DNA from 3 places in the Bradyrhizobium sp. USDA 4354 genome. Region 2 is predicted to be linked to each of the others. Evidence: riboswitches for the same ligand, from Rfam matches in the RefSeq annotation. Region 2 holds a riboswitch; each other region holds the start of a gene.
The links. A riboswitch is a leader RNA that binds a small molecule or an ion and turns the genes downstream of it on or off. The one in region 2 is predicted to bind cobalamin.
Positions count from the first base shown of each region.

Region 1: another riboswitch for cobalamin. It lies ahead of ACVIIV_RS30955 (DUF1636 family protein); the one in region 2 lies ahead of metE (5-methyltetrahydropteroyltriglutamate--homocysteine S-methyltransferase).
Region 3: another riboswitch for cobalamin. It lies ahead of ACVIIV_RS30890 (energy-coupling factor ABC transporter permease); the one in region 2 lies ahead of metE (5-methyltetrahydropteroyltriglutamate--homocysteine S-methyltransferase).

Region 1 covers NZ_JBSSDC010000001.1:6,623,374-6,631,294, reverse strand. Annotated here, with positions in the region: gene cbiB (adenosylcobinamide-phosphate synthase CbiB) at 1-733, shown strand, start outside; gene cobD (threonine-phosphate decarboxylase CobD) at 745-1,710, shown strand; gene ACVIIV_RS30965 (cobyric acid synthase) at 1,699-3,147, opposite strand; gene cobO (cob(I)yrinic acid a,c-diamide adenosyltransferase) at 3,155-3,790, opposite strand; cobalamin riboswitch at 3,831-4,051, shown strand; gene ACVIIV_RS30955 (DUF1636 family protein) at 4,146-4,520, shown strand; gene cobW (cobalamin biosynthesis protein CobW) at 4,517-5,551, shown strand; gene cobN (cobaltochelatase subunit CobN) at 5,551-7,921, shown strand, end outside.
Region 2 covers NZ_JBSSDC010000001.1:3,611,851-3,619,771, forward strand. Annotated here, with positions in the region: gene ACVIIV_RS16640 (carbonic anhydrase) at 1-256, opposite strand, end outside; gene ACVIIV_RS16645 (thermonuclease family protein) at 271-1,026, opposite strand; gene ACVIIV_RS16650 (nodulate formation efficiency C protein) at 2,800-3,393, opposite strand; cobalamin riboswitch at 4,604-4,806, shown strand; gene metE (5-methyltetrahydropteroyltriglutamate--homocysteine S-methyltransferase) at 4,910-7,255, shown strand.
Region 3 covers NZ_JBSSDC010000001.1:6,610,995-6,618,915, reverse strand. Annotated here, with positions in the region: gene ACVIIV_RS30920 (cobalt-precorrin-6A reductase) at 1-396, opposite strand, end outside; gene cbiE (precorrin-6y C5,15-methyltransferase (decarboxylating) subunit CbiE) at 395-1,576, shown strand; gene ACVIIV_RS30910 (cobalamin biosynthesis protein) at 1,573-1,941, shown strand; gene cobM (precorrin-4 C(11)-methyltransferase) at 1,938-2,720, shown strand; gene ACVIIV_RS30900 (cobyrinate a,c-diamide synthase) at 2,720-4,030, shown strand; gene cobA (uroporphyrinogen-III C-methyltransferase) at 4,027-4,758, shown strand; cobalamin riboswitch at 4,804-5,023, shown strand; gene ACVIIV_RS30890 (energy-coupling factor ABC transporter permease) at 5,061-5,738, shown strand; gene cobF (precorrin-6A synthase (deacetylating)) at 5,785-6,534, shown strand; gene cobT (nicotinate-nucleotide--dimethylbenzimidazole phosphoribosyltransferase) at 6,545-7,597, shown strand; gene ACVIIV_RS30875 (histidine phosphatase family protein) at 7,590-7,921, opposite strand, start outside.

The sequences.
Region 1 (7,921 bases), 3.0 Mb from region 2:
CATCGCGCTCGGCTGGGGGCTTCAATCCATGCTTCCCGCAGGTTGGATCGAGATCGTGTTGGTCGGCATCCTGGCCTGGCCGCTGGTGGCGTTGCGCTCGCTGCATGATCATGTGGCTGCTGTCGCGAAGCCGTTGAGCGCCGGCGATACCGCCGCTGCGCGCGAGGCGGTCTCGCGCATCGTCGGTCGCGATCCCGCAGCGCTCGATGAAGCCGGCATCGCGCGCGCGGCGATCGAGAGCCTCGCGGAAAACGCCTCCGACGGGATCATCGCGCCGGTGTTCTGGGGCGCGCTGTTCGGCCTGCCCGGAATCCTCGGCTACAAGGCCATCAACACGCTGGATTCGATGATCGGCCATCGCAGCGAGCGACACGAAGCCTTTGGGTGGGCAGCCGCGCGCATCGACGATGTCGCCAATTTCATACCGGCGCGCCTGACCGGATTCCTGTTCGTGCTGCTGGCACCGAGGCGATCGGAGGCGCTGTCGTGCATGACGCGCGATGCGCGCCGGCATCGTTCGCCGAATGCCGGCTGGCCGGAAGCGGCGATGGCGGGCGCACTTGGCGTACGGCTCAGCGGCCCCCGCATCTATCATGGCAGCGCGACCGACGAGCCCTGGCTGAACGAAGGCGCGCGCGATCCGCGCGCCGCCGACATCGGCGAGGCACTGACCGTCTACCGTCGCGCCATGCTGCTGCTCGCCGGCCTCCTTGCGGTCCTGGCTTTCGCATGAAAGAACGGGGCATGCGCGAACACGGTGGAAATCTCGATCTGGCCCAGCGGCGGTTTGGCGGCCGCGCGGAGGATTGGATCGATCTGTCGACGGGGATCAACCGGCTGCCGTATCCCGTGGGCGAGGTGAGCGCGCGCGCGTGGAGCGCGCTGCCGTCGCGCGCCGAGATCGAGGCGCTGCATCATGCGGCGCGGCACGCCTATCGCACGAGCGCACCGGTTGTTGCGATGAGCGGTGCTCAGGCCGTCATTCAATTGCTGCCGCAACTCGCGACGCCCGGGCGCGCGCGCATCCTCGCGCCGACCTACAATGAATTTGCCGGGGTCCTGTCGGCCGCGGACTGGGAGGTCGAGGAAGTCGGGGAATTCGATGCGCTGGCGGGCGCGGACCTCGCGATCGTTGTCAATCCCAACAATCCCGACGGGCGGTGCCATTCGCGCAAGGATCTGCTCGCGCTGCTGTCACGCGTCGGCCATCTTTTGATCGACGAGAGCTTTGCCGATGCCGATCCGCAGCTGTCGCTTGCACCCGAAGCGGATCGACCAGGACTGTTGATCCTACGGTCGTTCGGAAAGTTTTATGGCTTGGCCGGCCTGCGGCTAGGATTCGCCATTGGTCATGCCGCCGACATCGACGGGCTTGTCGCGATGTCGGGTCCATGGCCCGTTTCGGGCGCGGCGATCGAAATCGGCTGTCGTGCCTTACGCGATGATGCCTGGGCGGAGGCAACGTCGGCGCGGCTCGCACACGACTGTCTTCGTCTCGACGCGATGGCACATTCGCAAGGCTGGCGGCTCATCGGCGGCGCACAGCTGTTTCGTCTTTACCAGACGCCTGACGCGCTTGCTGCTCAAGAGCGGCTCGCGTGCGACCAGATATGGTCGCGCGTGTTCGCGCAACAGCCGACATGGCTGCGGCTCGGGCTTCCCGGCAGCGAAGCCGAATGGGCGCGCCTTGCCGCGGTCCTAGCGCGCTAGCGCGAGCAAGCCTTCGACGTCGAGATGGGTTTCGATGTGATCGGCGAGGGCGTCGAGCGCGCTTTCCACTCTGGCGTGATAGGGCTCTTCGCCCGCGGGAATGTCGAGCTTCGCCAAGAACGCCTTGCGGAAATCGTCCGACGTGAACAGGCCATGCAGATAGCTGCCTTGCACCCGCCCATCCGGCGAGACCGCGCCTTCCGGCCCGCCGTTCAGTTTCGCGAACGGGCGGGCGCAATCGGGGCCCTCGGTGCGACCGATATGGATCTCGTAGGCTTCGATCGGCTGCTCCGTGGCGGCATGCACGGCCACAACCCGCGTCAACGTCTTCTGCGGGCTCATCACTGTCTTCACGTCCAGAAGTCCGAGGCCCGGTGTCTCGCCCGCAGCGCCTTCGATGCCATCGGGATCGGCGACGCTGTGCCCCAGCATCTGATAGCCGCCGCAGAGGCCGAGCACATGACCGCCCCTGCGGTAGTGCGCGAGGAGATCGATGTCCCAGCCTTGCGCGCGCAGGAAGGCGAGATCGCCGCGGGTGGATTTGGAGCCGGGAATGACGACGAGGCGCGCGTCGCCGGGGATCGCGTCGCCCGGACGCACCATCACGAGATCGATGCCCGGCTCGAGCTTGAGCGGATCGAGATCGTCGAAATTGGCGATTCGCGACAGCGCGAGGCAGGCGATCTTGCATTGGCCCGGCTTGCGCGCATCGCGCAGGCCGAGCGCATCCTCGGCGGGCAGCTCGCCGGCGCGCGAAAACCAGGGCAGCACGCCGAGGCCGCGCCAGGACGTCTTCTGCTCGATCAGCCTGTAGCCGTCATCGAACAGCGTGGGGTCGCCGCGGAACTTGTTGATGACGAAGCCCTGGATCATCGCGGCATCGTCGGGGTCGATCACCGTCTTGATGCCGACAAGCTGGGCAATGACGCCGCCGCGGTCGATGTCGCCGACCAGCACGACCGGCACGTTCGCCTTGCGCGCGAAGCCCATATTGGCGATGTCGGCCTTGCGCAAATTCACCTCGGCCGGGCTGCCGGCGCCCTCGACTAGCACGAGATCAGAGCGCGCCTTCAACCGCTCGAAACTTTCGAGCACTGCACCCATCAGCGACGGCTTCATCGCCGCATAGTCTCGCGCACGGGCGGTCGCGATGCGCTTGCCGTGAACGATGACCTGCGCGCCGACATCGGTCTCGGGCTTGAGCAGCACCGGGTTCATGTCGGTGTGCGGCTCGACGCCGGCGGCGAGGGCCTGAAGCGCCTGGGCACGGCCGATCTCGCCGCCGTCGATGGTGACGGCGGCATTGTTCGACATGTTCTGCGGCTTGAACGGGAGCACGCGCAAGTCCCGCCGCGTGAAGGCGCGGGCCAGGCCGGCGACGATGAGCGATTTGCCCACGTCCGAGCCGGCCCCCTGGATCATCAGCGCGCGTGCCATCGTGCCTTCAGAACTCGACGCCGGCCTGAGCCTTGATGCCGGAGCGGAACGGGTGCTTGACCAGCGTCATCTCGGTGACGAGGTCGGCGATCTCGATCAACTCGTCCTTGGCGTTGCGCCCGGTGAGCACGACATGCGTCATCGGCGGCTTCTGCGTCGTGAGGAATTCGACCACCTCGGCGACGTCGAGATAGTCGTAGCGGAGCGCGATGTTGATCTCGTCGAGCACGACCATGCGCAGCCGCTCGTCAAGGATCAGCTCCTTGGCCTTCTCCCAGCCGGCGCGTGCGGCGGCGATGTCGCGGGTGCGGTCCTGCGTCTCCCAGGTGAAGCCTTCGCCCATGGCGTGGAACTGACAGAGATCGCCGAAATGGCCGGTGAGCAGCCGCCGCTCGCCGGTATCCCAGGCGCCCTTGATGAATTGCACCACCGCGCAAGGCAAGCCATGGGCGACGCAGCGGACGATCATGCCGAAAGCGGAGGAGGATTTTCCCTTGCCGGCGCCGGTGTGGACGATGATCAGGCCCTTTTCGCCGCTCTTGGTCGCCATGATCTTGTCGCGGGCGGCCTTCTTCTTCGCCATTTTCTGGGCGTGCCGGGCGTCGGTTTCCTCGGTTGTTTGGGTATCCGGTTCAGGCGTCATCGGTCCCGGTCCTTCGGCTTGACAAGTGGCGGCCACCGGCAAATGGTGGTCCGGCGTTGGTTCCTGTCCTATGACAGGCGAAGAGGGAATGCGATAGGGTCCGAATCGGCAAGATTTGGATCCAAACTGCAGCCGCCCCCGCGACCGTGACCGGAGAGATGCCCGAAGCCACTGATTCCCTTTGGAATCGGGAAGGCGGGGATCGAAGGGCCAAAACCCTGCTCCGCAAGCCGGGAGACCTGCCAGCGCGGACGAGTTTTGGACCGGCGGACGGGGTGTTCCGCGACGGGGAAACGGGCCTTCTGAAGAATGGTCCGTGTGCCTCATCGCCTCCCGCTGTTATCTGGAAGAGGCGATGACCGTCACACTTCACGTCTGCATCACCTGCCGCGCCGGCCAGACGCTCGGCGAGGGCGAGACCACGCCCGGCAAGCGCCTGCATGGTGCGATCGTCGACGCGGGCGTGCCCGACGGCGTCAATGTGGTTCCCGTCGAATGCCTGTCGGCCTGCAGCCAGGGCTGCTCGGTCGCGCTCAGCGCGCCCGGCCGCTGGTCCTATGTCTATGGCCGCCTGTCGGATACGAACGCGCGCGACGTGGTCGCAGGCGCTGCGGCCTATGCCGCTGCGCCGGATGGCATCGTGCCCTGGCGCAGCCGGCCGGAAATATTCCGCAAGCAATCGCTTGCCCGCATTCCCCCCATCCCCGTCGTGCCGGAGGCCGCCGAATGAACTCGCTCGCAAAAGTCCCGGTGACGGTGGTCACCGGTTTTCTCGGCTCCGGCAAGACCACGCTGATCCAGCACCTGCTCAGCAATGCGAACGGCAAGAAGCTCGCGGTGCTCGTCAACGAGTTCGGCAGCGAGGGCGTGGATGGTGAGATCTTGAAGTCCTGCGCCGACGCCAATTGCCCGGAGGAGAACATCGTCGAGCTCGCCAATGGCTGCATCTGCTGCACGGTGGCCGACGATTTCATTCCGACCATGGAGCAATTGCTGGCGCGACCGGTGCGGCCCGATCACATTCTGATCGAGACCTCGGGCCTGGCGCTGCCAAAGCCGCTGCTGAAGGCGTTCGACTGGCCGGAAATCCGCTCGCGCATCACGGTCGATGGGGTGATCGCGCTGGCTGATGCCGAAGCTGTGGCCGCCGGCCGCTTCGCGCCAGATCCGGCGGCTGTCGAAGCGCAGCGCGCGGCGGACGAGAATCTCGACCACGAGACGCCGCTGTCGGAGGTGTTCGAGGACCAGATCGCCTGCGCGGACATCGTGCTGCTGACCAAAGCCGACCTTGCGGGCGTGGCTGGAATCGAAGCCGCCAAGGCGGCGATCAGCGCCGAGATGCCGCGCCGCGTGCCGATGCTGCCCGTGACGGATGGCGCGATCGATGCCCGCGTCATCCTCGGCCTTGGCGCGGCGGCCGAAAATGATCTCGCCGCGCGGCCCTCGCATCATGATGGCGAGGAGGAGCACGAGCACGACGATTTCGCCTCGGTCGTGATCGATCTTCCGGAAGTTGCTGACGTCGATGCGCTGGTCGCTTCCGTGCAGCGTCTGGCGCGCGAGCAAAACGTGCTGCGCGCCAAGGGCTATATCGCAGTCGCGGGCAAGCCGATGCGGTTGTTGCTGCAAGCGGTCGGCGAGCGCGTGCGCCACCAGTTCGACAAGCCCTGGGCCGCGGGTCTCAGGCAGTCAAAGCTCGTCGTGATCGGCGAGCATGGCGACATCGATGAGGCCGCGATCAGGTCAGGATTAGCTATCTGATGCACGTCGTCTTCCGCGAGAGCCGCGGTCTCGAGGAGACCGCGACGCCAAGAGACATCGGCCAGGACCCGGCCGATCTCGTGGTGCTCTCGTATTCGGATTCCGATCTCGCCGCGTTCGCGGCCGGCTGGCGGCGTGGCCAGGGCAGCCTGCCGTCGCTGCGGCTCGCGAATCTTTCCGAGCTCCGCCATCCGCTGTCGGTCGACACCTATGTCGAGCGCACGCTGTCGCAGGCGCGCGGCATCCTGGTGCGCCTGATCGGCGGTGAGTCCTACTGGCCGTACGGGCTCGCAGCCCTGCAACAGCTCGCCAAGGACCGTAACATCGTGCTGGCCGTGCTGCCGGCCGATGGGCGCGATGACCCGCGGCTGGACGCGTATTCGACCTTGCCGGTCTCGACGCTGCGGCGGCTCAAGGTGCTCTGCGACACCGGCGGTCCGGTCGCGGCGCAGGCCGCGATTGCGCAGCTTGCGCTCGCCTCAGGTCTCTACGCTGGCCCGGTCGTTGGCGAGATGAGCGTGCCCGAGATGGGCTTTTATGATCCTGCGCGAGGCGTCATTGCTGCGCCGGTGGGCGACGAGGGGAAGCCGCGCGCGCTGGTGACGTTCTATCGCTCCTATCTCACCGCTGCCGACACCGGCCCCGTGGATGCACTCATCGCGGCATTGCGCGAAGAGGGCTTTGACGCGCATGGCGCGTTCGTCACTTCGCTGAAGGCCGCGGGCGTCGCCGATTGGCTGCGCGCGCATCTTGCGCAAAATCCGGCGGCTGCGATCGTCAATGCGACGGCGTTTTCCGCGGTTGGCGACGACGGCACCACGGCGTTCGATGCCGCATCCTGCCCGGTGTTCCAGGTCGCGCTCTCGACGGCGCGGCGTGAGGACTGGGCGGAATCGCTGCGTGGCCTGTCTCCCGGCGACCTCGCGATGCATGTGGTGCTGCCCGAAGTCGACGGCCGCTTGTTTGCGGGCGTGGTGAGCTTCAAATCGGCCGAGATGCGCGACCCCGATCTGCAATTCTCGCATCTGGCGCACAGGCCCGACGCGGAGCGTGTGAAGGCCGTCGCCGCGCGCGTAGCGGCCTGGCGGCGCCTTGCCGAGACGCCGGCCGGCGAGAAGCGGCTGGCGATCGTGCTGTCGAACTATCCGGGCCGTCCGCACCAGATCGCGCATGCGGTCGGTCTCGATGCGCTTGCCTCGGTCGAAGCCCTGGTATTCGACCTCGCGGAAGTCGGCTTCGAGGTTGCGCCGATCGACGCGCTCGGCGAAACGCTGCTGAAGCAGAATTTGACCTGGGCCGTGGCCGATTATCGCGCGGCGCTCTCGCGCCTGCCGCAATCCTTGCAGGACGATATCGCGCAAGCCTGGGGCGCGGTGGAGAACGATCCGAGCTGCCGCGACGGCGCGTTCCATTTCGCCGCGATCCAATGTGGTCAGTCGATCGTCGCAGTTCAGCCCGAGCGCGGCGATGCGGCCTCGCGCGATGCCGACTATCACGATCTCGCCCGCACGCCGCGCCATGCCTATGTCGCGTTCTATCTCTGGCTCAGGCAGCAGGGCTGTGATGCGGTCGTGCATATGGGTGCGCATGGCACGCTGGAATGGCTGCCCGGCAAATCCGTGGCGCTGTCTTCGTGCTGCTGGCCCGAAGCTTTGATCGGCGATCTCCCCGTGATCTACCCCTTCATCGTCAACGATCCCGGCGAGGCCGCGCAGGCCAAGCGGCGCATCGGTGCGGTCACGCTCGGCCATCTGCCGCCGCCGCTGGAAACGTCTGCGGTGCCGGAAGGCTTGCGCCGGCTGGAGCGGCTGCTCGATGAATATTCGACCGCTGACGGTCTCGATCCCGCCCGCCGCCAGCGGCTGATCGCGGCGATCCGTGATGAGGCGCGTGCCGCTGGTCTCGAAGACGATCTCGGCCTCGACGCCTCAGCCGCGCCGGCCGAAGCCATCCCGCTGATCGACCGCTTCGTCTGCGACCTCAAGGAAAGCCAGTTTGGCGACGGCCTGCATGTGTTCGGCCGTGGCGCTTGCGGCGACGCCGAGCGCGATGCGCTGCGTTCCGCGCTCGCAGGCCAGCGCGTTGCGCCGGGACCGTCGGGCTCGCCCTATCGCGGACGTCAGGACGTGCTGCCGACCGGGCGCAATCTCTTCGCCGTCGATCCACGCGCGGTGCCGACGCCGTCGGCGCATGCGCAAGGCATCAAGCTCGCCGAGGAGCTGCTCCGCCGGCACTTGCAGGATCACGGCGACTGGCCGAACGGCCTCGTCGTCGATCTCTGGGGCTCGGCGACGATGCGCACCGCCGGCGAAGAGTTTGCGATGGCGCTGCACCTGGCCGGCCTCGCGCCGCGCTGGGATCACGCCTCCG
Region 2 (7,921 bases):
CATCCACCAAGACCGGGCGCTCGCGCTTGAAATCGTCGCGTCGTGATACGCCGTGAACATAGCGATCGTTCCCTTCCATCAGCCGCTTCAGGGCAGCCTCCGGCGAGATCAGGTTATCTGGCTTGGGCGGCGCTTTTGCTTCCTTCGCATCGACAATGTTGTTGCCAAGCCGCAGGCAAACCGACGAAATAGCGAACAGCAACAGCGAGCGGCGCGAAGGCGCGATCTTGGTCAGATAGGTCGGAGTGGCCTGCATGCATGCATCTCACCTCATCGCGCGGCTTTACGCCACCCGGTGGCTTCGGCTTCCGCTTCGCTGCAGAGCCAGCGTTCACCGGGCTTCTTCGTCATGTCGAGTTGTTCGTAACTGAGTTGCCCGGGCAGGTGATAAATGCGCTCGCCGTTGCGGTCTACGGTGCCTTTTATCAGACACTCGGACGAGGGTGGGTCCGATAGCAGTGCGGATCCGAGCAGGAGTTCCTGAGCGTCGATCGGAACCGAGCTCGCGCCGATGATGATCGTCCCCTTGTTGCGGCGACGCCAGTCCCAGGGCGCGATGAACGCCCCCGACCACAGCCCCGCATAGGCTTTGCTCGCCACAACCTCATAGACAACGTAGGTATGGATAGAAGGACCCGACGATAGTGCCCAGCCGGAGCGTACCATCCAGGCGTTCACGTCCTCGCCTTCTATGAAGCAACTGCCGCGTGACCTGCCGTATTCATCAACTCCTGTGGTATGACAATCCCACGTTCGTCCGTTCGAATGCTTGATGAGCTCGTCGCGAGCAGCTACGCCGCAAGCCCATTTCCGACCCTGTGCGTCGAGGCAAATCTGGTCAGTCTCAGGAGCTTCGATGCCTGAGAGCCGAAGCTTGGTTTGCTCGATCTCGATCGTATTGCCGTCGAGGATGCGCGGAGGGCCGCTGAGGTTCGCCGCGCAGACCGGAGATGTGATGACAGCGAACAATGCGACCATCATTATGCGGTGTTTCATCCCGACAATAACCTCTCGCTCTTGATTCATGTTCACGCACGATCCGGCGCCGCCACATTCGACTGCTTAAAAGCTATGTCCGTTATTCGGCCGGCATCTTTCCACGTTTGCTCTATGAAAGCATGACCGTCATTTCCAAGCTACGACCTGACGCTGCGTGAGGTTCAAGTGATTTCTTCCCGTGTGCGTGTCGCGGTATCCTTCGAGCCTCGCCGGTCTCTCTCACCGGGCGCGCACTGCACCTCCTCGACCTGAGAAGGAGATCCCCATCGCTCAGCCGCGAACTCGGTAGGCGGGAGAAAGCCGAGCCTCGGAACGCTGTTTCTCACGCGCTTGAAGAACAAAGGTCGCCTGTGAATCTTCGCGCTCGAATGGAAGTCAGGCGGGGAGGAGCAACCTGGTTATGCATTGTTGCAACCAACATCGGCAAGGCTGCCGACGGTTTCAGCGAGTGCGATGACATTTCGCCGTAAATTCTTGTCAGGAAAAGGCTGATGTTCGAAAGAAATCTGGTCTCGCTTCCTCTGAGATCTGGACAAAGGCGCCACGGAGTTCAGCTCAATTGCCCGCTGCGTAAAATGAACCGGTATCGTTTGCGCAAACCGCGCAAAACCCGGAGCCCTCCTTCGGAGAGTCAGCCGGGATGATCGTTGATGCCAATTGCGTTATGGCTTTTCGCACGTCTGCGCTGCACCATAATCTTTCGTGGTGCCGCCGCCGCGTTCGTACAAGGGCCGGATTGTCATGACTCAGGCGGCGCGACTGGCGGCCGGTCTCACGTAGTACGCTTCACCGAGATTTACCCAGCAAGCCCGGCGTGAGGGCGTGCGTTTGCGCCAGGGAATTTGGAACGGCAACCTCCGTGGCTTTGTCGTATACGCGCACCGGGCGAGGGGCGTGTTCGGACGATCGCGAGTGCCATCATGATGCCATTCGGTGCGAGGCCTAAATTCACAACATGGTTGCCCCATCGCGGCACTCGGGCAGGTAGCTCTGGTGCGGTTTAGCCGACTCAAGCTACAAATCATTCTCAACAACGTCACTACACAATGGGAATGAAATGGTTGCAGCCCCCCGGGAATTGCCGGTCTCTTCTTACGCGCTTGAAGTGGACGGCCGACTCAGAGCCGAATTCGCAACCAGAGACGGCGCCAGGGCAGGCGGAGCAGAACTAAAGAAACGTTTTCCCATGCTTCAAATCCGGATCTATGACGCGCAGACGAATGCGCGCGAGGAAATGTAGCGCCGAGTCAATTCGGTCCTCGATACCTCGCGCACGGCTCCGGGGCTCCTCGCCGGGGGTACTCGGAAAAAGGGCGGTGCTCAGGGGGTATGCCGGCCCGCTAACACTGCCCGATACCTGTCTTAACGGGTTTCGTCGCGGCACTCGATCCCGCGTGCCGCCTCGGCATCGGCATGCTCACGCTCTTGCGGGTTCCAGTCAGTCGCGCGATGCGCCACGCCGGATCGGGCTTGGGCTCGAGCATCACCAGGCCCGGTCCCTTGAAGAGTGGCATGGAGAGCTGGTTCCCTCGCAGATTGGTGTCCTCCCACTGCGTCGGGTGCGCCGGGGGCCAATCTCGCCTGCTGGCACGCGCCGCTGAGCTCGACTCCTCTCAGAAAGAATCGGAGGTGATCGTGCTGCCCGATTTTTTCCTGACGGGCCGAAGCCTGCGGGAAAGGCTCGCGACTGTTGTTTCTGAGCTGATATGTCTTGCAGTTGCTCTGAGGCGTTCGGCGGTAAAGGAGCTGCGACGCCATCTTGCTCTGCCCGACCACTTTACCGAGGGCGTTCGCTCCCCTCTACTCTTCCCGATCCTTTGGCTCCATGCGAGCGAACCAGGAGCCAGGAGGAAAGGCCGCGATACGCTCGGCAAAGGGGGATTGCGGCTTCCAATCTTGCCCTTCGCTCTTCTCGAAAGCGATGACCCCGTTGTGTGTAAAAAAACGGGGCCCTGGGATATCACAGTTCACCAAAAGCAAAACGCGCCACAGATCACCTTTCTCGGTCGGTTTGTCATTCTGCTTCGGCAAGTAGTCCACTCCAACAGGTTCAACGATAGTGCAGCGGCCCTGCCGCAGAAGATCGCCGAGCCGGCCTTGCGTGGTCGTCACAAAGTTGAAGTTGCTCGGATCATGCAGAAAGCGAAGATTTGCGTCCCTTTCGCCATCCTTGACTTCACTGGCGATCAACGAGAGCGCCAGGGCGCGCCAGCCCAATTCCATCGGCTTTGCATAAGTCGACGCAAGTTGAAACGTGCCGTCGTGCGCGATCTTCCAGGCGATAACCTTCTGTTCGCCTAATGTCTCATCTCGGTGCCTGGCCCACCAAATGAGCACATGGTCATTTTGGTCAAGTTCAGCGACGCCCCACATTCGCGGGACGAACTGTGCCACCTTCGAGACCTTGGAGATAATTTCATCTATTGTCTCGCCGTCTTGCGCTCGCCACGTCGACTTGAATCTTTCGATAAGGGGGCTCTCGTTGGCGCGAACACTGTTGCTCGTCGGAGCCAGCCCGGCCAAGCAGATCAGGGATTGACAGAGACAAAACCATAACGCGCGTCTTGCAGACATTTTCCTCATAACTGTCAGCCTATCTGGTTTCATCCACACGTCATTCCAAAGCGAGCAACCTTCAACCTGTTATGCGCGAGCGCAAGAAGTTAGCGGCGACGCGACGGGGAGACCGACGGTGTCCCGTGCGAGCAGGCGCTCCCCTCTATGTCACGCGCCGCTAACTTCACTGCCAACGACAGCCTCAATTTGCTGTGCTGGACATGCCCAGCAGGAGGGACTGGGCATGCCGAGGACCTGCATTCTTCGTGCCACGCAATAGACGGCAATTCGCACCGGTTTTGTGTCCGCTTTGTCGACTTTCCGACTTGCGCACGTTTCGATGTTTCCGTTCAGCCTTTCCAGCGCGGCTTATGCATCCTCGTCACGCACTGGATATTCGACGGCGCAGGGGAATGCCTCGGCGCCGAGTTCCTAATGAGAATTGGGAGCACGTTTGCCGCCATTGAATCGTTTGGTTCGCTATCGTTGTCGGAATGTGGGTTTTCGATCTCTGCCATGCCTTTTGGCACTTACGGCCAAGGGGCCACGGCGCGATTGGCGCTCCTTTCGCGACATGCGGCGCTCCGGAAGTCGAGAGCAGCCTCAGCCAGCTGAGCTTTGCACTCGATGCCCAACGACGCGAAAGCCGATCTTCACCGCCGAGCATTTGAGGTCTGGCTGGCCCCGCAAATCACGTGCTCGCCGGGTATGTTGCTGGCTTTCGGCAGGTGTCTTGGGCTTATTCAACACGGATCCTGTTGGTCGAGAAGGGGGGCTGAATGGCGGACGTACTCAAGAACCGTTGGGAAGCCGGGACTCGCATCAAATGCGTTCAGCTCGAGCCAGCAGTCCCGACCGCGCAAGCCGCGTTTGTCCCTTCGATCTGGCGTGCGGCCCGCGGGCAGCTGCGATGGTCATTCCGATATCGCTGATTGGAGAGCGCTTCTACATCGTCTCAACGATAGAGATGCACGATCATTCGCGTAGCAGATCTCGCAGCATCAGCTTGAGACATAATCTGAGAGGTTGACGGAAGACTTCTCTTGCCGATAATCCAAGTCGTCGAGGTTCTCCGGTTTCCACTTGATCCGGAGCTAAGAGGGAAGCCGGTGAAAATGCCGGCGCTGCCCCCGCAACTGTGAGCGGCGAGCCGCTGTCCAACGATGTCACTGAAGCCTGCGCGGCTTCGGGAAGGCCGGACAGCAGCGATGAACCGCGAGCCAGGAGACCTGCCCCGACAATATATTCGTCCACGGGCGGGGTGTCCCGGTGGTGCGCCAAGCAGCCGTCGCACCGCGCGACTTCCCCTGCCTGCGTCCGCCCTGGCCTTTGCCCCCAACATGGGGTTAACGCTATGTCTCTTCTCTCCCTTCCGGTTGCCACGCTCGGAACGCCACGCATCGGTCCAAGGCGCGAGCTCAAACTCGCTCTAGAAAGCTATTGGGCCGGAAAAAGCAGCGAACAGCAGTTGCTCGAGGACGCAGCTGGCCTGCGTGCCGCGAACTGGGCTCGTCAGAGATCTATCGGAGTCACGGTCATTCCATCGAACGATTTCTCGCTGTATGACCAGGTGCTCGACACAAGTTTCATGGTTGGCGCCATCCCGGAGATCTACGCCTCGAACGCCGAATCCATTTCGCTCAAGACGTACTTCGCTATGGCCCGCGGATCACAATGCGACGATCAGGATGCGAGTTGCGGTCACGGACCGCGCGGATTTGGCGCACCCGCGCAGGAGATGACCAAGTGGTTCGACACCAACTACCACTACATGGTCCCCGAGTTTCACAGGGGACAGACTTTTAGGCTATGCTCTCGCAAGCCGATCGAGGAGTATGACGAAGCCAAGGCCCTTGGCTTTCAGACCCGCCCTGTCCTGATCGGGCCGGTCACATTCCTAAAGCTCGGCAAGAGTCCCGATCCTGCGTTCCAGCCACTCTCATTACTGGATGAACTGATACCGGCCTATATCGAGGTTCTGCAGGAATTGGCCAGACGTGGGGCAAATTGGGTTCAGTTCGACGAACCCTGCCTGGTTCTTGATCTGGATGAGAGGGCGCGACAATCGTTGCGACATGCCTATGACCGGCTCACCAAGGAGGGGCCGGCCATCAAGATCTTAGTTGCCAGCTATTTCGGCGAGCTCGGGGACAATTTGGACACCGCCTTGAGCCTGCCGGTTGCCGGACTGCACCTCGATCTGGTTCGAGCGCCACAGTTGTTGGACCAGATCATCGCTGGCGGCCGAAGTGATCTCGTCATGTCGCTCGGTGTCGTCGACGGCCGGAATGTATGGCGGTCGAATTTGTCGTCGCTGCGCCAGCGGCTCGAACCCGCGATTGAGAAGCTCGGCAAGGATCGTGTACAGATTGCTCCATCCTGCTCGCTGCTTCATGTGCCGGTCGATGTTGAACTCGAAACCGGGCTCGCTTCCGACGTCAAGAGCTGGCTTTCTTTCGCGGTCCAGAAGATGCGGGAGCTTACGATCCTGGCGCGGGCACTCGCAGGCGACCAGAATGTTGCGCTATCTCTTGCCGAGTCGGAATGTGCCGCGAGTGGCCGCCGGTCTTCGCCGAAAATCCGTGATGCCAATGTCGCTGTACGGATGAAAGCGATCGATCAGACCATGCGTCGGCGCGCCAGCCCATTTGCCCGTCGTGCCGAGATCCAAAGCAACCGTTTCGGACTACCGGCTTTTCCTACCACGACCATCGGATCGTTTCCGCAGACCACAGAGGTCCGGAATGCCCGTGCGGCGCATGCGCGAGGCGCGATAAGTGACGAGCAATACGACAGGTTCCTCAAGGAGGAGACTGCGCGCGCCGTACGTTGGCAGGAGGACATCGGTCTCGACGTCCTCGTGCACGGCGAGTTCGAGCGCAATGACATGGTGCAGTACTTCGGCGAGCAACTCGCCGGCTTCGCATTTACCAGGAACGGATGGGTGCAGTCCTACGGCTCGCGCTGCGTCAGGCCACCGATCCTGTTTGGCGATGTAGTGCGGCCGAGGCCTATCACGGTGGACTGGTGGCGCTACGCGCAATCACTAACGAGGAAGCCGATGAAGGCGATGTTGACCGGACCGGTGACGATCTTGAACTGGTCCTTTGTTCGCGATGATATTCCCAGAAGCGAGGTCTGCCGCCAGATTGCGCTCGCGATCCGAGACGAAGTTCGCGATCTCGAGAATGCTGGTGCGACAATGATCCAGATCGACGAAGCCGCACTGCGCGAAGGAATGCCGTTGCGTCGATCGGATTGGACGGCCTATCTCGACTGGGCCGTGGATTGCTTCAGCATCTGCTCATCGGGCGTCGCCGATGAAACGCAAATTCACACACATATGTGCTACTCGGAGTTCAACGACATCATCGGTGCGATCGCTGCAATGGACGCAGATGTCATCTCGATCGAGACGTCGCGCTCGAAAATGGAACTACTCGACGCGTTCAGGAACTACGAGTATCCAAATCAGATCGGGCCGGGCGTGTACGACATCCACTCTCCACGCGTTCCCGAGACCAGCGAAATGAAGGAGCTGATGGCGTTGGCTCGGACCCGGCTGCAGGATACGCAGCTCTGGGTCAATCCGGACTGCGGCCTGAAGACGCGCAAATGGGAGGAGGTTCGGCCGGCGCTAGCGAACATGGTCGCTGCCGCCCGCCAACTGCGGGCTGCATTCGATCCGCGAGGCCGTTGATCCGGGCTTGGCTCTCTTCTCGACAAAGCTGATCCTCTTGCGGTCATTTGCGCTCTCGATAATCGATGGAGCGTTTGGGAACACAAAAAAAGCCCGGCCCCGCTTCGCGGGCCGGGCGAAAGTCTGGGAGGAGCGACGCTGACGCATCGCGCGGACTTCCATCGGCGGAAGAGAGGACAACCGCCGGTTCGATCACGGCAAGGACATTCGCCGAAAATCTGAGCCCAATTGAAGCACAAGCTCAGCGTAGCTCAATTATGCCGTGGTATGCGGCCGTATAGCCTGAGGTTTATGAATATACACTAAGGTTTGTCGCTCAAGAGCACGTCGGCAACGATTACGACCGCGACGAGGGACGGTGATGCCGGGCGGTCACCGCAGGGCACGAGCCGCAAACTCGGTGTGCTTTCCTGCCTGGAAACCTTATGCGCGATCAGCGCGACGATACGAAAAACCCGGCTCCAAGGATCTCGCAAGCGTAGACAATGCATGAGCGGTTGCTATTGATTTGGACCTGCTTAAGGCAGTCCTTGGTCGACCGGTTCCAAACAATAGTCGGTTTCGGCTTGGGCCTCTGTTTGAGAGTCTATGAGCGGACCACGCGGAGGATGTCACGAGCTTGAAGATGGCACTGCTGCCGATAGGGTGCTCTTCAGCCGTGAGCGT
Region 3 (7,921 bases), 3.0 Mb from region 2:
GAGGAACACTTTTGCCGGCGCCTCGGGCAGCGCGGCGACGGCGGCGTTGACGTCGACGACCTCGATCCAGTTGTCGTTGGGCGTTTTGGCCCAGGGCGCGCGCTCCAGCGCAATCAGCGGCGCGCCCGTCTCCGCGCAAGCGGCGACGGCATTGCGGCTCATCTCGGCGGCGAACGGATGCGTTGCGTCGACCACATGCGTGATGGCTTCACGACGAATGTAGTCGGCAAGGCCGCTCGCGCCGCCGAAGCCGCCGATGCGGGTCGGCAGCGGCTGATCGGCGGGCGCGCGGGTGCGGCCGCCATAGGAATAGACGGCGTCAATCCCGGCGCGCGCGAACTCCGCGGCGAGGAGGCTCGCATCGGCCGTTCCGCCCAGAATGAGGGCGCGAATCATGACTGATCCCTGGCTGACCATCATCGGTATCGGCGAAGATGGCCTTGCTGGGCTGTCCGAGGCAAGCCGAAAGGCGCTCGCCAAGGCTGAAACCGTCTTCGGCGGTGAGCGCCATCTCGCTCTTGCGGAGGTTGGCAGCCGCGGCCGGCCGTGGCCGGTGCCGTTCGATGCCAATGTCGTGCTGAGCCGCCGCGACCGACCGACGGTGGTGCTCGCCTCCGGCGATCCGTTCTGGCACGGCGCCGGCGCTGCACTCGCCGAGAAGCTCGGCAGCGACGAATGGATCGCGCATCCCGCGCCGTCGACCTTCTCGCTTGCGGCCGCGCGCTTGGGCTGGCGACTGGAGGCCACGAGGTGCATCGGCCTCCATGCGGCGCCGTTCGAGCGTCTGGTGCCGCATTTGGTGCGAGATGCGCACATTATCTGCCTGATGCGCGACGCAGCGGCGGTCGGCGATCTCGCGAAATGGCTGACCGAGCGCGGATGGGGCGCGTCACTGATGTGGACGCTCGAGGCGCTTGGCGGGCCACGGGAATACACTGACCAGCATCGCGTCGACCTGTTTGCCGAAAAGGTCGCCGCTGATCTCGTCGCGGTGGCGGTGTTGGCGAGGGGAACACAGGGCATTCCCCGCAGTTCGGGTCTTTCAGACGATCTCTTCGTCCACGACGGCCAGATCACCAAGCGGCCGGTGCGCGCGCTCGCCTTGTCGGCGCTGGCACCGCGGCCCGGCGAACGGCTGTGGGACGTCGGCGCGGGCTCGGGTTCGATCTCGGTGGAGTGGGCGCTGTGCGGCGGGAAGGCGATTGCATTCGAAGCGCGCGAGGATCGCGCCGCGAACGTTCGCAAGAATGCCGCCGCGTTCGGTCTGGCGCATCGGGTCACAGCCGCCACGGGGAGGGCACCTGAAGCTCTTGCCGGGTTAGAACTGCCGGATGCCGTCTTCATTGGCGGTGGTCTCGACAACGCGTTGTTTGATGCGATCTGGTCGCGCCTCGCACCTGGAGCGCGTCTCGTTGCACATTCAGTCACGCTGGAAACGGAAGCGCTGCTCGGCGAGTTGCACCAGCGCCACGGCGGCGAGCTGATGCGGGTCGAGATCGCACATGCCGCTCCGCTCGGCCGTTACCGGTCCTGGGAGACCGCACGGGCCGTGGTGCAATGGAGTGTGGTCCGATGAAGGTCGCCGGGCTCGGATTCAGACAGGATGTGACGCTGGCTTCGCTGCGCGAAGCGCTTTTGGCGGCCGGCGGTACCGAAGGGCTTGCGGCGGTGGCAACTGTCAGCGACAAAGCCGACACCGACGCGCTGAAGCAACTCGCACGAGAGTGTGGTGTGCCCATCAGGGCTGTTCCGGCCGATATGCTGGCAGGTATCGACACGCTCACGAAGTCGAATCTCGTCACAGAAAAGTTCGGCACGGGATCGGTGGCCGAAGCAGCGGCGCTTGCCGCTGCCGGCCCGCGCGCGCGATTGCTTGCAACACGTGTGGTTTCGCAGGATCGCACTGCGACCGCGGCGATTGCGGAGGGAGACGGCGCATGACGGTGCATTTCATCGGCGCCGGGCCGGGCGCTCCCGATTTGCTGACGCTGCGTGGCCGCGACCTGATCGCCGCTTGTCCGGTCTGCCTCTATGCCGGCTCGCTGGTGCCAACGGGCGTGCTGGCGCATTGCCCGCCCGGCGCGCGCATCGTCAACACCGCGCCGTTGTCGCTCGACGAGATCATCGCGGAGATCGCTGCGGCGCATGTCGAGGGCAAGGACGTCGCGCGGCTGCATTCCGGCGACCTTTCGATCTGGTCGGCGATGGGCGAGCAGCTCCGCCGTCTGCGCGCGCTCGGTATCCCTTTCACGGTGACGCCTGGAGTGCCGTCCTTCTCTGCCGCTGCGGCAGTGTTGGAAACCGAGCTGACGCTGCCCGGCCTTGCTCAGACGGTCGTGCTGACGCGCACGCCGGGCCGCGCCAGCGCGATGCCCGAGGGCGAGACGCTCGCCGCCTTCGCCGCGACCGGCGCGGTGCTCGCAATCCATCTCTCGATCCATCTGCTCGGCCAAGTCGTCGCCGAGCTCACGCCCCATTACGGTGCGGACTGTCCGGTCGCGATCGTCTGGCGCGCGAGCTGGCCGGAGCAGCGTATCGTGCGCGCGACGCTCGGCACGCTCGATGCTGCTGTGGGCAGCGAGATGGAGCGGACCGCGCTGATCCTGGTCGGCAAGACGCTTGGCGCGGCCGATTTTGACGAGAGCCGCCTCTATGCCGCCGACTATGATCGCCGTTACCGGCCGGTCGGCGCCGAGCCGCGCTTTCCGGAGGCATCGTGATGGCGGCCGGCCTCGTCATCTCCGCACCTGCTTCCGGCGTCGGCAAGACCACGCTGACGCTGGCGCTCGCCCGCTCCTGGCGCAATCGCGGCCTCAACGTGCAGTGCTTCAAGAGCGGACCCGACTACATCGATCCGGCGTTCCACGCCGCCGCCACGGGGCGCGCCTCCGTCAACGTCGACAGCTGGGCGATGGACCGCGGAGCAATCGCGCATCTCGTCAGCCGCGGTGCGGACGCCGATATCGTGCTCGTCGAGGGCTCGATGGGCCTGTTCGACGGTGTTGCTGCACGTGGCGTCTCCGGCACCGGTGCCACCGCCGACATTGCGGAGATGCTGGGCTGGCCGGTGGTTCTGGTGATCGATCCGTCGGGCCAGGCGCAAACTGCGGCGGCGATCGCCGCAGGCCTTCGTGATTACCGCGCCGGCGTGCGCCTTGCGGGCGTCGTGCTCAACCGCGTCGCCAGCCCGCGGCACGAAGATCTCGTGCGGCGCGCGCTGAAGGATTCCGGCATTGACGTGTTCGGCGCGCTGCCGCGCCATGCCGAGATCAGCCTGCCGAAGCGGCATCTTGGCCTCGTGCAGGCCGAGGAGCAGGCCGAGATCGGCAAGCTGATCGACGAGGCCGCGCGTTTTGTCGCCGAGCATGTCGATCTCAATGCGGTGCTGCGATCGGCAGCCAGCTGGTCACCACAAGTGACGACGAGCGGTCTGAATGTGACGCCGCCCGGCCAACGCATTGCACTGGCCCGTGACGCCGCTTTCTCCTTCGTCTATCCACATATGCTGGAGGCCTGGCGCGCGGCGGGCGCCGAGATCGTGCCGTTCTCGCCGCTGGCCGATGAAGCGCCCGATGCGAGCGCCGACGTGTGCTGGCTGCCCGGCGGCTATCCCGAGCTTCATGCCGGCAGGATCGCGGCCAATGCACGCTTTCGCAGCGGCCTTCGCGGCTTCGCGGAGACACGGCCCGTGCATGGCGAATGCGGGGGTTATATGGTGCTGGGCGCCGTTTTGACCGACGCCGACGGCGTCCGTCATGAGATGGCGGGGCTGCTCGGCCTGGAGACCAGCTTTGCCAAGCGCCGCATGCATCTCGGCTATCGTCTTGCCGAACTGGCTGCACCGATGCCGGGGCATGAGGTCGGCGCGCGCCTGCGCGGCCACGAGTTCCACTATTCGACCATCGTTGCCCAGCCTGATACGCCGCTGGCGGTCGTGCACGACGCAACCGGCACGGTCATTGCCGAGACCGGCTCGCGCCGAGGCCATGCCACGGGCACGTTCTTCCATCTAATCGCGGAGGACCGGTGAGCGGTTTTGTCTCTTTCGTCTCCGCCGGCCCCGGCGATCCCGAGCTCCTGACGGTGAAGGGCGCCGCGCGGCTGCGCGAGGCCGATGTCGTGCTCTATGACGATCTTGCCTCCGGTGCGATCCTCGATCTCGCCCGGCCCGGCGCCAATCTCGTCGCGGTGGGAAAGCGGGCCGGGCGTCCCTCGACCAAGCAGCACCACGTCAACCGTCTCTTGGTCGATTATGCCGCAACCGGCGCGCGCGTGGTGCGGCTCAAGTCCGGCGATGCCGGCGTTTTCGGCCGGCTCGAGGAGGAGCTGGAAACGTTGCGCGAAGCCGGCATCGGCTACGAGATCGTTCCCGGTGTCACGTCCGCCTGTGTCGCCGCCGCCCAGGCCGGCATCCCCCTGACCCGTCGGCATACCTCTCGCCGGGTGCAGTTCATCACCGGTGCTGATGTGACTGGCGAGCTGCCGCCGAACCTGAATTGGGCAGCGCTGGCTGATCCCGAGGCCACGACCGTGGTCTATATGGGCCGGCGCACCTTTCCGGCGCTTGCCGCAAAATTGATCGAACATGGGCTTGCCCCAACCACCCCGGCGCTGTTCGCCGAATCCCTCGGGCGGTCTGACGAACGGCTGGTCCGCACCACCATTGCCGAGCTCGCCGAGCAGCTTGCGCGCGGCGGGGCCGCTTCCACCGCGGCCGTGATTCTGTTCGGCGCGCTGGCGGGGGATTATCCGTCATGACGGCTCCGGCAGCGGTTCGCCCCTTGACGCCGGCTCGGCGAAAGGGGCACACAAGAGAGGCATGGTGCTCGACGCGGCGCAAAGCGCCTGAGCATAATCGGGAATGGGGGTGGGCGGACCCAGTTGCGGCGTCCAAAACCCCAGCCGCCCCCGCGACTGTAAGCGGTGAGGGGCTCCGATCAGCCACTGGGCCGCAAGGTCCGGGAAGGCCGGAGAACCCCTGTGAACCGCGAGCCAGGAGACCGGCCCTGCACGTTTTGAGGCCAAGGCCGTCGGGTGTGACGGCAGGAAGGAATTGAGCCATGCATATCGAACCCGAGGTCGTGACGGGCGCCAAGCTCGTGTTGAGTTACGCAACCGGCATCGCCGCAGGCGGTGTTGCGTTGAAGCTTGCGGCCGAAACCGTGCGCGAGCAGGGCGCCCGCTCGTTCGCGGCGCGCACGCTCGCCACCACGGGCCTCGTCTTCACCTTCTTCCAGGTCCTGCCGCATTTCCCGGTCGGCGTCTCCGAGGTGCACTTCATCCTCGGCTCGACCCTGTTCCTGCTGTTTGGTGCTGCGCCGGCGGCCTTCGGCCTCGCGTTCGGCCTCTTGCTCCAGGGTGTGTTGTTCGTGCCGACCGACCTGCCGCAATATGGCATGAACGTCACCACGCTGCTGGTGCCGCTGTTCGCGATTAAGGCGCTGGCGAGCCGGATCATTCCGCGCAATACGGCCTACGTCGATCTGCAATACCGCCAGGCGCTGGCGCTCTCGACCGCCTATCAGTCCGGCATCGTCGCCTGGGTGGCGTTCTGGGCGCTCTACGGCTCCGGCTTCGGTGCGACCAACCTCGCCAACATCGCGGCGTTTGCCGGGTCCTATGCGCTGGTGATCGTGATCGAGCCGCTCGCGGATCTCGCCGTGCTGGCGCTGGCGAAGTCGCTGCGTGGCGTCACCGCGCCCGGCCTCGTCACCCCGCGCCTGCACAACGCGGCCTGAGAGACAAGCGAAAGGGCGGCCGTGATGGCCGCCCGTCGCGCTCGCGATGCTCACGCTCTCCCTGATAGGCATCGGTTGCGGCGATCCCGAGCAGCTCACGCGCGCCGCGATCCAAGCCATCAACGCGGCCGATCTCGTCCTGATCCCGCGCAAGGGGACTGCGAAGTCTGATCTCGCTGATCTCAGGCGCACGATCTGCGCCGGCGTGCTCACCAACAAAACGACGCGCATTGCCGAATTCGACCTTCCCGTGCGCGATGCAGCCGAGGCGGACTACCGCAAGGGCGTGGACGATTGGCACGATGCGGTGGCCGCGGCCTGGTCCCAGACGATCGCGAGGCACCTCGAAGGCGATGGCAAGGTTGCGCTGCTGATCTGGGGCGATCCGTCGCTCTATGACTCCTCGCTGCGCATTGCGCGGCGGCTCGATCCCTTGCCGACGATCGAAGTCGTGCCCGGCATCACCTCGATCCAGGCGCTGTGCGCGGCGCATGCACTGCCGCTCAACGACATCGGCGAGCCGTTCCTGGTCACGACGGGGCGGCGCTTGCGCGACGGCGGCTGGCCGCAAGGTGTCGATACCGTGGTGGTGATGCTCGACGGCGGCACCGCGTTCCAGTCGCTGGATCCAGAGGGCTTGCAGATCTGGTGGGGTGCCTATCTCGGCATGCCCGACCAGATCATCATGTCCGGCGCGCTGGCCGAGATCGGCCCGCGCATCGTCGCGTTGCGGCAAGAGGCGCGCGAACGGCATGGCTGGATCATGGACAGCTACATTCTCAAGCGCCGGCGTTGAGTGAGGCAGCATGCTTCCCGAATGGGTTTACCAGAACTGCCCGGAGGTCTCCGCGGTCCATCGCGAGGCGGCCATTGCGCGGCAAGCGCAACTGACGAAGCCGACCGGCGCACTCGGCCGGCTCGAGCAGCTCGCGATCGAGCTTGCAGGTTTGCAGGCGACGGAGCAGCCCCGCGCTTCGCGGGTCCCGATCATCATCTTCGCCGGCGACCACGGCATCGTCGCGCAGGGTGTGTCAGCCTATCCGCAAGAAGTGACCATCGCGATGATGGCGAACTTTGCGGGTGGCGGCGCCGCGATCTCGGTGCTGGCGCGCGAGCTTGGCTCGAGCCTGGAGGTGGTCGACGCCGGCACGCTGGCACCAGGGGAGATGGCGGGCGTCGTCACCGACAAGCCGCGCTCCGGCACGCGCGATTTCAGCGTCGAAGCTGCGCTCACGCCGGCGGAATTGGCCTTCGCCTTCGAAGCCGGCCAGCGCGCGGTGGCGCGCGCCGAGGCCAGTCAGCCCGATCTGTTGATCTTCGGCGAGATGGGCATCGGCAACACCACGACATCCGCCGCGATCGCGGCGAGCCTGCTTGGCGTGAGCGCCGAGGAGATCGCGGGCAGCGGTACCGGCGTCGATGCGGCCGGCCGGGCGCACAAGGCGCGGGTGATCGATGCGGCGATCGCACGCCACGGCGTCGCCGGAGCCTCGCCCGAAAAGATCCTGTGTGCCGTCGGCGGCCTCGAGATCGCTGCGATCTCAGGCGCTATCATTGCGGCCGCGCAGCGCCGCATTCCCGTGTTGATCGACGGCTTCATCGTGTCGGTCGCGGCGCTGGCGGCGGCGCGTCTCAATCCGTCCTGCCAGCCGTTCCAGCTAGCCTCGCATCAATCGGCGGAGCAGGGACATCGGCTGGTGTTGCGCGCGCTCAACGTGCAGCCGTTGATCAGCCTCGATCTCAGGCTCGGCGAGGGATCGGGCGCGGCCATCGCGCTGCCGCTGGTCCGCTCGGCCTGTGCGCTTCACAACGGCATGGCGACGTTCGCACAGGCCAATGTGCCGGATCGGCCTAGCTGATCCGCTGATTGACGAAAACGACCCGCCAACCGCCCGCGAGCCGGTCGATCCGGGTCAGCGACAGCGGATCGATCACGAGGCGCAAGGCGGCTTGCGGCGTCAGGTCCAGCGCGATGCAGAGCGCGGCGCGGATGGTGCCGGAATGTACGACCAGCGCTGCGGAGCCTGCGCCAATCCGCGACAGACCGAGCCGGACGCGCGCGACCTGATCCGCAAAGCTTTCGCCGTTCGGCGGTCGTCCGCGCGCCGGATCGCGCCAGAACTGCGCATAGGCATCGCCACCGGTCGCGGCGAGCTCGTCATGCCGATGGCCGGTCCAATCGC